Regions from separate parts of the Xanthobacter lutulentifluminis genome, predicted to be linked through region 2. Evidence: riboswitches for the same ligand, from Rfam matches in the RefSeq annotation. Region 2 holds a riboswitch; the other holds the start of a gene.
The links. A riboswitch is a leader RNA that binds a small molecule or an ion and turns the genes downstream of it on or off. The one in region 2 is predicted to bind cobalamin.

Region 1 (5,983 bases), 1.3 Mb from region 2:
TCCTCGACAGCGCCGAGGAGGCGCTGAAGGCGGCTGAGGCCATCACCTATCCGGTGATGCTGAAGTCCACCGCCGGCGGCGGCGGCATCGGCATGCAGCTGTGCCATACGCCGGACGAGCTGAAGGACGTGTTCGAGCGCGTCCAGCGCACGGCCCGCGCCTCGTTCGGCGATGCCCGCGTCTATCTGGAGCGCTTCGTGGCCGATGCGCGCCACGTGGAGGTGCAGATCTTCGGCGACGGCAAGGGCAAGGTCGTGGCGCTGGGCGAGCGCGACTGCTCGCTCCAGCGGCGGAACCAGAAGGTGGTGGAGGAGACCCCCGCCCCCCTCCTGTCCGAGGCCGTCCGCGCCCGCCTGCACGCGGCCGCCGTTCAGCTGGGCCAGAGCGTGAAGTACGAGAGCGCCGGCACCGTGGAGTTCATCTACGACCCGGCGCGGCAGGAATTCTATTTCCTCGAGGTGAACACCCGCCTGCAGGTGGAGCACCCCGTCACCGAGGCGGTGTTCGGCATCGATCTCGTGGAATGGATGATCCGCCAGGCGGCGGGCGAAGACCCCATCGCCGCCGCCGGCCCGCTCGCGCCGAAGGGCGCGGCCATGGAGGTGCGCGTCTATGCGGAAATCCCGCACGCCAACTTCCAGCCCTCCGCCGGCCTGCTCACCGAAGTGAAGTTCCCGGACTGGGCGCGCATCGACGGCTGGATCGAGACCGGCACGGAGGTGACGCCCTATTACGATCCCATGCTCGCCAAGGTGATCGTGAAGGCGGACGATCGCGTCGGGGCCATCGCCGCGCTGCAGAAGGCGCTCGGCGAAACCTCCATCTGCGGCATCGAGACGAATCTCCAGTACCTCTCGGCCATCGCCGCGTCCGACCTCCTCGCCTCCGGCAAGGTGGCGACGACCGCGCTGAAGGATTTCGCCTTCCGCCCCACGAGCGTGGAAGTCATCGTCCCCGGCGCCCAGTCGAGCCTTCAGGAGCTGCCCGGGCGGCTGAACCTGTGGCACGTGGGCGTGCCGCCGTCCGGCCCCATGGACGAGCATTCCTTCCGCCGTGCCAACGCGCTGGTGGGCAATGCGCAGACCGCCTGCGCGCTGGAGATGACGGTCAACGGCCCCACCCTGCGCTTCCACGACGATGCGACGGTCGCCCTCTCCGGCGCCCTGATGCCTGCCAAGCTCGACGGCGCGCCTGTGCCGCACGATGCCGCCTTCCCCGTGAAGGCGGGCCAGACGCTGGCCATCGGCGCCATCGATGGCCCGGGCCAGCGGGCCTATCTCGCCGTTGCAGGAGCTTTCCAGGCGCCGGAGGTGCTGGGCTCGCGGGCGACCTTCGCGCTCGGCCAGTTCGGCGGCCATGCCACCGGCACGCTGAAGGCGGGCGACGCGCTCCATCTCGCTCCCAAGGCCGCGCGTCCCACCGCCCCGGCCGCCGAGATCCCCGCCCCCGCCCCGCTCACCCGCGACTGGCAGATCGGCGTGCTCTACGGCCCCCACGGCGCCCCGGACTTCTTCCAGGACGCCGACATCGCCGACCTGTTCTCGGCCACCTATGAAGTCCATTTCAACAGCGCCCGCACCGGCGTGCGCCTTGTCGGCCCGACGCCCCGCTGGGCGCGCACGGACGGCGGGGAGGCGGGGCTGCACCCCTCCAACCTGCACGACAACGCCTACGCCATCGGCGCCATCGACTTCACCGGCGACATGCCCATCATCCTCGGCCCGGACGGCCCCTCGCTGGGCGGCTTCGTCTGCCCGGCGGTGATCGCCCGCGACGAGCAGTGGAAGATGGGCCAGCTGAAGCCCGGCGACCGCGTGCGCTTCATCCCCCTGCCCCGGCCGGAAGACCCCATCGCCGGCCCGGCCATCGTCGGCGCCCCGGAGGAGACCTCCTCTCCCATCCTCGCCATCCACGAGGACGGGCCGGTGCGCGTGGTCTACCGCCGGCAGGGCGATGACAATCTGCTCGTCGAGTTCGGCGACATGCACCTCGACGTGGCGCTGCGCCTGCGCGCGCACCTCATGGCCGAGGCGGTGAGCCAAGCGAAGCTGCCCGGCCTCATCGACCTCACCCCCGGCATCCGCTCCCTGCAGATCCACTACGACGGGGCCAGCCTGCCCCGCGTGAAGCTGCTTGATGCCCTCGCGGAGATCGAGAAAGGCCTGCCGGCGGCCGAGGACGTGGTGGTGCCGAGCCGCATCGTCCATCTGCCGCTTTCCTGGAACGACCCGCAGGCGGAGCTCGCCATGCGCAAGTACCAGGAGCTGGTGCGGGCCAATGCGCCGTGGTGTCCGGACAACATCGAGTTCATCCGCCGCATCAACGGGCTGGAGGACGAGCAGGCGGTGAAGGACATCATCTTCGGCGCGAGCTATCAGGTGCTCGGCCTCGGCGATGTCTATCTCGGCGCGCCGGTGGCGACCCCCATCGATCCGCGTCACCGCCTCGTCACCACCAAGTACAACCCGGCCCGCACCTGGACGCCGGAGAATGCGGTGGGCATCGGCGGCGCCTACATGTGCATCTATGGCATGGAGGGGCCGGGCGGCTACCAGCTGTTCGGCCGCACCATCCAGATGTGGAACACATGGCGCTCCACGCCGGCCTTCCGCGACAATCCGTGGCTGCTGCGCTTCTTCGACGAGATCCGCTTCTTCCCGGTCTCCCACCAGGAGCTGATGGAGGCGCGCGACGCCTTCCCTCACGGGGCCTATCCGGTGCGGATCGAGGACAGCCGCTTCTCCTACGCCGACTACGCCGCGAACCTCGCCGCCAATGCGGGCGAGATCGCCGCCGGCAAGGCCCGCCAGCAGGCCGCCTTCGAGGCGGAGCGGGCGCGCTGGAAGGCGGAGGGGCTGGACTCGTTCGTCGCCGACGACGGCGGCGCGGTGCTGGGCGAGGGCGAGGTGCCGGACGGCTGCTTCGGCGTCTCCGCCAACGTGCCGGGCAACGTCTGGAAGGTGCTGGTGGAGGAGGAGAGCGTGGTGGAGGCCGGCGCCACCATCGCCATCATCGAGAGCATGAAGATGGAGATTTCCATCACCGCCCATGCCGCGGGACGGGTCCGCGAGATCCGCGCCGCCCCCGGCCGCACCGTGCGTTCCGGCGATGTGGTCGCCGTGCTCGAAGCCTTGTGAGGGAGGATAAAATGACGCTGGATCGACCGCTCAGCGGCGCCGCGCCGTCGCAGGTTTCCGCAGAGGCCGTGCCTATCGCCGTGGTAGGCGCGCACCTTTCGGGCATGCCCCTCAATCCCGAGCTGACCGGAGCCGGCGGCGTGCTGGTGAAGCGCTGCCGCACGGCCCCGGACTACCGCCTGTTCGTCCTGCCCGACACCACGCCCCAGAAGCCGGGCGTGGTGCGCCAGCCTGGCTTTTCCGGCCCGGGGCTGGAGGTGGAGGTGTGGGCGCTCGACCCCGCCGCCTTCGGCCGCTTCGTCGCCCGCATCCCGGCGCCGCTGGGCATCGGCAAGCTGAAGCTGGAGGACGGCTCGGAGGTCCCCGGCTTCCTGTGCGAGGCCCATGCGGTGGAGCGCGCCGAGGAGATCACCGCCCTCGGCGGCTGGCGGGCCTATGTGACGGGGCAGCGGGCCTAGCAGCGACCCGGGGACGGGAGCGCAACGTCTGCCGGACGATGCGCTCCCCCCTCACGGATCGCGTCGACCGGCCAAGGTTGCCCGCCGGACAGGCACCGCCGCCGACACGAGGGCGCGGGACGCGTCGCCCCCGGCCCGCGTCGCCGGCGGCGGGAGCGCCCCGGCGCAATCGCCCTCAAGCGCCGGCATCTGCGCCGAGCCGTCGGAACGTCGGCACCCCCAAGGCCTGCGCAACGTACCGCGCTCCGCAGCGCCGCCGCGGGCCGTGCCCGGTCCCGGTCGCGCGCGGACTGGGCATGCGGGCGCGACCCGCGCCATTTGACAACGGCCGCCGCCATCCCTTTAGTGGCGGCGTCGAAGGTCCCGTGGTCCCACACGGGCGTAAAAGGGAATGCGGTGCGGAGGTTCTCCTCCAATGCCGCGGCTGCCCCCGCAACTGTCGGCGGTGAGCCTCTGCCAGACGCCACTGGATGCTCTCGCGGCGTCCGGGAAGGCGGCAGGGGCATTGATCCGCGAGCCAGGAGACCTGCCTTCGACGAGGTCCGCGCCGGGCGGGGTGCTCCGGTTCTGCGTCCCTTTGAAGCCCGCGCAGCGCGGGCGGCCTTCGCACCCGTGGATTCGGCCGGTGGAGCGAGGCGACCTTCCCCAGACTGCCCCTTCCCCCGCGGAGGCCGAGGCCGCACCTGCGCCCACCAACGCTGCGCCCGCCGCGCCGGCCGCCACCATCTTCATCTGCACCACCTGCCGCGCGTCCAACGCCGATACCGCAGCTCTCGCGGGCGGCGCCCTGCTCGCCGAGGCCGCCACCACCGCCTGCCCGGACGGGGTGGCGGTGAAGGCGGTGCGCTGCCTTGCCAATTGCAAGCGCGCGCTCTCCGCCGCCATCGTCCGCCCCGACGGCTGGACCTACGTGTTCGGCGATCTCACCCCCGGCGCCGCAGCGGACCTCATCGCCGGTGCCCGCCTGCTCGCCGATGCGCCCGAGGGCGTGATGCCCTGGCGCGGCCGGCCCGACAGCCTGAAGCGCGGCATGGTCGCCCGCATTCCCCCGCTCACCTTCACCGAGGAAATGTGATGTCCCTCGCCCGCGTGCCTTGCACCATCGTCACCGGCTTCCTCGGCGCCGGGAAGACCACCCTCATCCGCCACCTGCTGGAAAATGCCGGCGGCAGGCGCCTCGCGGTGATCGTCAACGAGTTCGGCGACGTGGGCATCGACGGGGAGATCCTGAAGGGCTGCGGCATCGAGAGCTGCGACGAGACCTCCATCGTCGAGCTCGCCAACGGCTGCCTGTGCTGCACGGTGGCGGACGATTTCGTGCCGGCGCTGGACCAGATCCTCGCCCGCGCGCCGAAAGTGGACCACATCCTGATCGAGACCTCCGGCCTCGCTTTGCCCAAGCCGCTGGTGCAGGCGTTCCAATGGCCGGCCATCAAGGGCCGCGTGACGGTGGACGGCGTGGTGACGGTGGTCGACGGCCCGGCGCTGGCCGAGGGCCGCGTCGCCCCGGACCTCGCGGCGCTGGACGCCCAGCGCGCCGGCGACGCCGGCCTCGACCATGACGACCCGGTGGAAGAGGTGTTCGAGGACCAGATCGCCTGCGCCGATCTCGTGGTGCTGGCCAAGAGCGATCTTCTGGACGCGGCCGGCCTTGTGGCCGCGGAACAGGCGGTGGCCGGCGCGCTGCCGCGCGCGGTGAAGCTGGTGCGGGCCAGCGCCGGACGGGTGGACCCGGCGGTGCTGCTGGGCCTCGGCATCGGCACGGAGGACGCGATCGACGCCCGCCGCACCCATCACGACGACGAGGAAGACCACGATCACGACGAGTTCGAGAGCATCGTCCTGCCCTTGCCGGAGATCGCCGATCCCGCCGCGCTGGCGGCGCGCGTCTCCGCCGCCGCCGAGACGCCGGACGTGCTGCGCGTGAAGGGCTTCGCCGCCGTCGCCGGCAAGCCCCTGCGGCTGCTGGTGCAGGGTGTCGGCCCGCGGGTGTCGCACCATTTCGACCGGCCGTGGGGCACGCACGAGGAGCGGCGCGGGGCATTGGTGGTGATCGGGCTCAAGGGCTTCGACCGCGCCGCCGTGGAACGCGCCATCCTCGGCTGAGACCGGCACCCGCCATGCACATCCTCGCCACCACATCGACGAGCCTGGAGGATCTGGCCGAGCCGGTCGATCTCGCCCAGCCGCCCGGCGACATGGTGACGCTCTCCTTCACCGACAGCGACCTCAACGGCCTCGCCGGCGCCTGGCGCGTCCTCTCCCGCGCGCAGCCGACCCCACCCAGCCTGCGCCTCGCCCGGCTGAAGGATCTCGCCCACCCCATGTCGGTGGACCTGTGGCTGGAGAAGGTGGCGGCGCGGGCGAAGGTGGTGCTGGTGCGCCAGC
Region 2 (5,983 bases):
AATCGTTTTTATTGGCTCTTTCCGCGTCTGTCCTCCCGGCACAGCCCGAAGGGTCGCGCCGGGAGGGGTTTTCCTTACTCGTATAGATAACCGACGGGGCTTCCCGCCAGCCGGTCGTCGCGCAGCGTCGACCGGGTGATGATCTGGCCCGCCAGACCGTCGATCTCGTCGCGCTGGGTGGGGGTCCACATCTTCAGGTCCTCGATCCCCTTCAGCAGGCCGAGCCGCAGGATCTGCGTGTCCTCGCCGACTTCCGTCAGGGTCAGGGCATCCTTGCCGGCGGTCACGGTATCGCCGCAGCCGAGCTCGAGGAGCTTGCCCGCGCCGTCCGTGAAGCCGGCGGTGCCACGGATGATGCGATAGACCACCACTTCTCCCTTGGCGAGGCCCTCGGCGTCGGCGGCTGCCGTCGATTTCGGCAAAAGAGCTTTGCCGCGAGGATCGGTAGCGATGATGTGCCCGGTCACGAGGTTGCCGCTGGGCGCCTCGATGCCGAGGTCGCGCACATGGACCGGCAGGGGGGACGTCACCGGGCCGAGCGCGTCCGCCGGATAGGCGCGGAACAGGGCTTCGAGCTCCAGCGGGTCCTGGAACCAGAAGCCGGCGCCGGTGGGACGGTTGTGCAGCGGGTGCTTCCAGGCGGTGCGGGGCGTCTCGTCCTCGCGGATGCTGTCCGGCCCCACCACCGTCGGGTTCGGGAAGGTGGAGGGGTCGGTGATGAACGCCTCCAGGAACTTGCCCGAATAGCCCATGCAGAACGGGTCCGGCACCACCGTCTGCGGGGTCTTCAGGTTGTCTTCCGTGGAAAGGCCGGACCAGGTGTAGAACAGCTGGCGATGAACGATGGCGCTCTGCAGCATCACCGCGCCGGGGCCGACGTAATGCAGCTTGCCGTCATAGTCGAAGGTGAACATGCCGGAGGTGACGAGCACCAGCTGGAAGCCACCCGGCGGAAGATGCAGGTGGAAATCCGTGGGGCCGGTGTCCTCCCGGTAGATCGGCAGGTTGGTGGCGACCTCCTGCAGCAGGAAGGCGTCATTGTTGGCGTGCAGACCCTCCAGCGCGCGGTGATAGAGCGCCTGCGGCCGGTAGATGGGATCGTAGGTGATGTCCTTGTAGCGATCCACGGCGACGAAGCCGCCGCGGTTGAGGGTGAGGCGATCGCCGTCCGGTCGCGTGAGGCCAGGCCACCTGAAGTCGGCCATAGACTGGATTCCCATAGCAATATCCCGGGTAAGAAGCTGGCGTGACGCCATACGGTGCAGTAGACATATTCGGATCACTTGTAGCGACGTCAATCAAATAACGTCTCCGCACGCCGAAGAGTGTTCTTCTGGCAACGAGCCGCGATTTGAGCCGATGATCACTTGGCGACTATTTGTTCTGATGCCACATATTTTGGCGAGCCGGTGCTGAAGATGAAGGCATGTGGGCCCGCCCGTGCCTGCGAACACCGCACCCCGACGGCCGGCCCTGCGATGGCGTTGCAGCATGGCGCGGCATGGCGCGACGCAACTCGCGATCGTTCCCCTCGGGCCGCGCGGCGCACGCGAATGGCGAGGCGGGCGCGCGTTTCGCCATTGACGCAGCGCACAATATGTCCATATCGTGTCGCCGACGGTTCCCGAAAGGGATCAAAAGGGAACGCGGTGATCCGGTGCGTCCGGAAATGCCGTGGCTGCCCCCGCAACTGTAAGCGGCGAGTCCTTCGTCACATGCCACTGGGCTGCGAGGCCTGGGAAGGCGACGAGGAAGACGGCGACCCGCGAGCCAGGAGACCTGCCGTCAGCCGTGGTCACGCGCGAGCACGTCGGGCGGGGTTCTCCTGATGGTGGTTTGTCTCCGGGCCCGAGCGGCCGGGAGACGCCTCGTTCGCGGTGACGGACCACCCGTGCCGTCGAGACTTGAATGCCTTCCGTGTTTCTTTCCCTCCACCGCCGGGCCGCGCCGGCCGCGACCCTGCTCGCCCTTGCCTGCGCCTCCCCTGCCCTCGCCCAGACCGCCGATGACCAGGATGCCGGCGACCTGCCCACCGTCGTGGTCAGCGCCACCGGCATCGCCACGCCCGAGACCGAGGTGGCGAGCTCCGTCAGCATCGTCACCGCCGACGACATCGCCCGCAGCCAGCAGCGCACCCTGCCCGACGTGCTGCAGTCCCTCCCCGGCCTCAACGTGGTGCAGTCCGGGGGGCCTGGCGGCACCACCTCCGTGTTCATCCGCGGCACCAATTCCAACCATGTGAAGGTGCTGATCGACGGCATCGATGCCGGCAATCCCTCCTCGGCCAGCGGCGCGTTCGATTTCGGCCAGCTCATGGCCTCGGATCTGGAGCGGGTGGAGGTGCTGCGCGGGCCGCAGTCGGGCCTGTACGGCTCGGATGCCATCGGCGGCGTCATCGCCATCACCACCCGCAAGGGCGAGGGGCCGCCGAAGGTCACGGCCTATGTGGAGGGCGGCGCGCTCGGCACCTTCAACCAGTATGCGAGCCTGTCCGGCTCCAACGAGAAGGTGTCCTATTCCTTCAACGTCACCCACTTCTCGTCGAGCGAGGTGCCGGTGACGCCGCAGAACATCGCCCCGCCCGGCTGGCCGCTCAATCCGAACGCATACGACAACTGGACCTATTCGACCCGCCTCGACTGGCAGGCAACGGACAGCTTCGCCGTCAACTTCGTCGCCCGCTACATCGACAGCAGCTTCGCCTTCACGCCGGATCTCTATCCGCCCCCCACCTATGAGGGCGTCCCGGCGCCGGCGCGCTCCACCTCCTATTCCAGCATGTTCTTCACCCGGGGAGAGGGCGTGTGGAAGGCGTTCGACGACCGGCTCGTCACCACCTTCGGGGTGAGCGACCTGTCCACCTCCAACCCCACGACCGGGCCGAATGCGGACGTGAACGGCACCTATGAGGGCGACCGGCAGATCTATTACCTGCGCTCCAACTATGCCTTCCTGCCCGGCCAGAACCTCCTGGTGGGCGCGGAGCGGCGCAACGAGAGCATGACCTCCTCCACCGCCTATACCCAGCTCGACGCCTCCACCGGCGATACCGGCGTCTATGCGGAGTATCAGGGCAATCTCTGGAACCGGCTCTTCTTCGCCGCCAACGCGCGCTACGACAGCGATGACAGCTTCGGCGACCACACCACCTTCCGCCTCGCCCCGGCGCTGCTGTTCGACGAGACGGGCACCAAGCTGAAGGCGAGCTACGGCACCGGCTTCAAGGCGCCCACGCTCTACCAGCTCTATGCGCCCTACTACGGCAACCCCGGCCTCCTGCCGGAGGAAAGCACCGGCTGGGATGCAGGGTTCGAGCAGAAGGCGTTCGGCGACAAAGTGCTGTTCGGCGCCACCTACTTCCACAACAACATCACCAACCTCATCAGCTACGATCCGGTGACGTACCAGAACGTCAACATCTCCAGCGCGGTGACGCAGGGCGTGGAGACGTTCGTGGCGATGAAGATCACGGACCGGATCGACGCGCGGGTGGACTACACCTACACCGACGTGGTCGGCTACGTGCCGCCGGGCCAGCCGTTCGGCGCCGCCTGCGCGCCCATCGACGCCACCTCGTGCTATCCGTTGCGGCGGCCCAACAACAAGGTGAGCCTGACGCTCGGCTGGCGGCCGACCGACGAGCTCGACCTCACCGCCAGCCTCGTCTATGCCTCGTCGTGGTGGGATATCGTGCGCCTGACCCCGAACTACATCGACCAGCCGGGCTACACGGTGGTGAACGTTGCGGCCAACTACCGGATGAACGCCAGCACCACGCTGTTCGGGCGCATCGACAACCTGTTCAACGAGACGTACGAGAACCCCAACGGCTTCCTCGCACCGGGCTTCGGCGCCTATGGCGGCGTGAAGCTCACATGGTGAGGCGATGCTGAGGCGGATCGCGGCGGGGCTGGTGCTGCTGGCGCTTCAGGTGCCAGCGGCGGCGCGGGCGCAGCAGCCGGCGCCCCCCGAGAAGACTGCGCCCGCCGCGAGCCTGCCTGCCTCTGCGCTGCCCTCCCCTGCCCCACGCCGCGTCGCCTCGCTCAACCTGTGCGCCGACGAGCTGCTGCTGCGCCTCGCCGGGCCGGAGCGCGTGGTCTCGGTCACCTTCCTCGCACAGGATTCCCGTGCCTCCAACGTGGCGGATCTCGCCCGCGGTGTTCCGGTCAACCGGGGCCTCGCCGAGGAGATCGTGCCGCTGGCGCCCGACCTCGTGGTGGTCGGCGCCTTCACCACCCGCGCCACCACCGCCATGCTGCACCGCCTCGGCTTCGAGGTGATGGAGCTCGCCGCCCCCGGCACCCTCGCGGAAGCCTATGCGCAGATCCGCACGGTCGCCGCGCGCCTCGGCGTGCCGGAGCGGGGCGAGGCCATGGTGCGGCAGATGGAGACGGCATTCGCACGGCTGCCGCCGGCAGACACGGCGCGGCCGACCGCGGTGGTGTTGCGGCCCAACGGCTTCACCACGGCCGGAGGCTCGCTCGCCGACGACCTGATGGAGAAGGCGGGCCTGATCAACCTCGCCGCCTCCCTCTCCACCGACAAGATGGGCCAGCTCGCGCTGGAGGAGATCGTGCGGGCGCAGCCGGACTTTCTGGTGGTGAATGCCGAGGACGACGCCCCGCCCTCCCTCGCCGAGGCGCTGCTGCGTCATCCGGCGCTGGCGCCGTTCGCGGCTGGGGGGCGGACCATCTCCCTGCCCCTGCGGCTATGGACCTGCGCCGGCCCCGAGCTCGCCGAGGCGGCAGCGCGCCTTGCCGCTGCCCGCGCCCGCCTGCCCGGCGTTCCGGCAGCGGCCCGGCCGCCGCTGGTCCACGCCGCGGCGGAGCCCGGCGACGGTGTGGCTCGATCCAGCGTGACCGGCAACGCCCTGCCGCACGCGGGCCCCCCTGCCCGTGCGGCGGAGCGCGTGCGCTGATGGGCGCGCGGATGCTGGTTCCGGGCGGCCTCGGCCTGCTGGTGGTGGTGCTGTTCTGCGCCTCCATCGCGGTGGGCTATGCGCCGCTCGATCTGCGCGCCGCCTTCGGTGACCTTGTGGCTGGCCGGCCGAGCCTGTCGGCGCTGGTGCTGGCGGAGCTGCGCCTGCCGCGCGCCATCCTCGGCGCGGCGGTGGGATTCAGCCTCGGCATCACGGGCGCGGCGCTGCAGGGGCTGATGCGCAATCCGCTGGCGGATCCCGGCGTGGTGGGTGTCTCCGGCGCCGCGGCGCTGGGGGCGGTGCTGACGTTCTATTTCGGGGTATCAGCCACCTTCGCCTTGGCCCTGCCTCTGGGCGGGCTCGCTGGCGCGGCGGCGGCGACGGCGGTGCTGCTGGCGCTGGCGGCGCGCGGCGCTGGCACGGTGGTGCTGATCCTCGCCGGCGTCGCCCTGTCGAGCCTTGCCGGCGCGCTCACGGCGCTGGCGCTCAATCTTGCGCCCAGCCCCTATGCGGCGCTGGAGCTGGTGTTCTGGCTCATGGGCTCGCTCTCCGACCGCAGCCTCGACCATGTGGCGCTGGCGCTGCCCTTCATGGCGGCGGGCTGGCTGCTGGTGCTGCGCACCGGTCCCGCGCTCGACGCGCTGACTTTGGGCGAGGAGGCCGCCACCAGCCTCGGCTTCCCGCTGCGCCGGGTGCGCCTGCTGGTCATCGGCGGCACGGCGGCGGCGGTGGGCGCGAGCGTGGCCGTGGCGGGCGCCATCGGCTTCGTGGGCCTCGTGGTGCCGCATCTGGTGCGGCCGCTGGTGGGCCACCGCCCGGGCCGCCTGCTGCTGGCCTCGGGCCTTGCCGGCGCGGCGCTCACGCTCGGCGCGGACATCGTGGTGCGCCTCATCCCGACCCGGCCGGAGCTGAAGCTCGGCGTGGTGACGGCGCTCATCGGCGCGCCCTTCTTCCTCTTCCTCCTCGCCCGGCTGAAGGGGACGGAGGCATGATGCTCGCCGCCCGCTCCATCACGGTCACCCGCGGCGCGGCGCAGCTCGTGCGCGATCTCCATTTGGCGGTCCC

Region 1: it holds a riboswitch for cobalamin, as region 2 does, so the genes downstream of both, V5F49_RS05625 (DUF1636 family protein) here and V5F49_RS21870 (TonB-dependent receptor plug domain-containing protein) in region 2, are expected to answer to the same signal.

The regions. Positions count from the first base shown of each region.
Region 1 is NZ_CM195525.1:1,231,194-1,237,176, forward strand. Features, by position in the region: gene uca (urea carboxylase) at 1-3,137, shown strand, start outside; partial or broken gene V5F49_RS05620 (allophanate hydrolase-related protein) at 3,206-3,595, shown strand; cobalamin riboswitch at 3,937-4,143, shown strand; gene V5F49_RS05625 (DUF1636 family protein) at 4,221-4,670, shown strand; gene cobW (cobalamin biosynthesis protein CobW) at 4,670-5,701, shown strand; gene cobN (cobaltochelatase subunit CobN) at 5,716-5,983, shown strand, end outside.
Region 2 is NZ_CM195525.1:4,712,669-4,718,651, reverse strand. Features, by position in the region: gene V5F49_RS21875 (hypothetical protein) at 75-1,220, opposite strand; cobalamin riboswitch at 1,602-1,801, shown strand; gene V5F49_RS21870 (TonB-dependent receptor plug domain-containing protein) at 1,909-3,882, shown strand; gene V5F49_RS21865 (ABC transporter substrate-binding protein) at 3,887-4,918, shown strand; gene V5F49_RS21860 (FecCD family ABC transporter permease) at 4,918-5,910, shown strand; gene V5F49_RS21855 (ABC transporter ATP-binding protein) at 5,907-5,983, shown strand, end outside.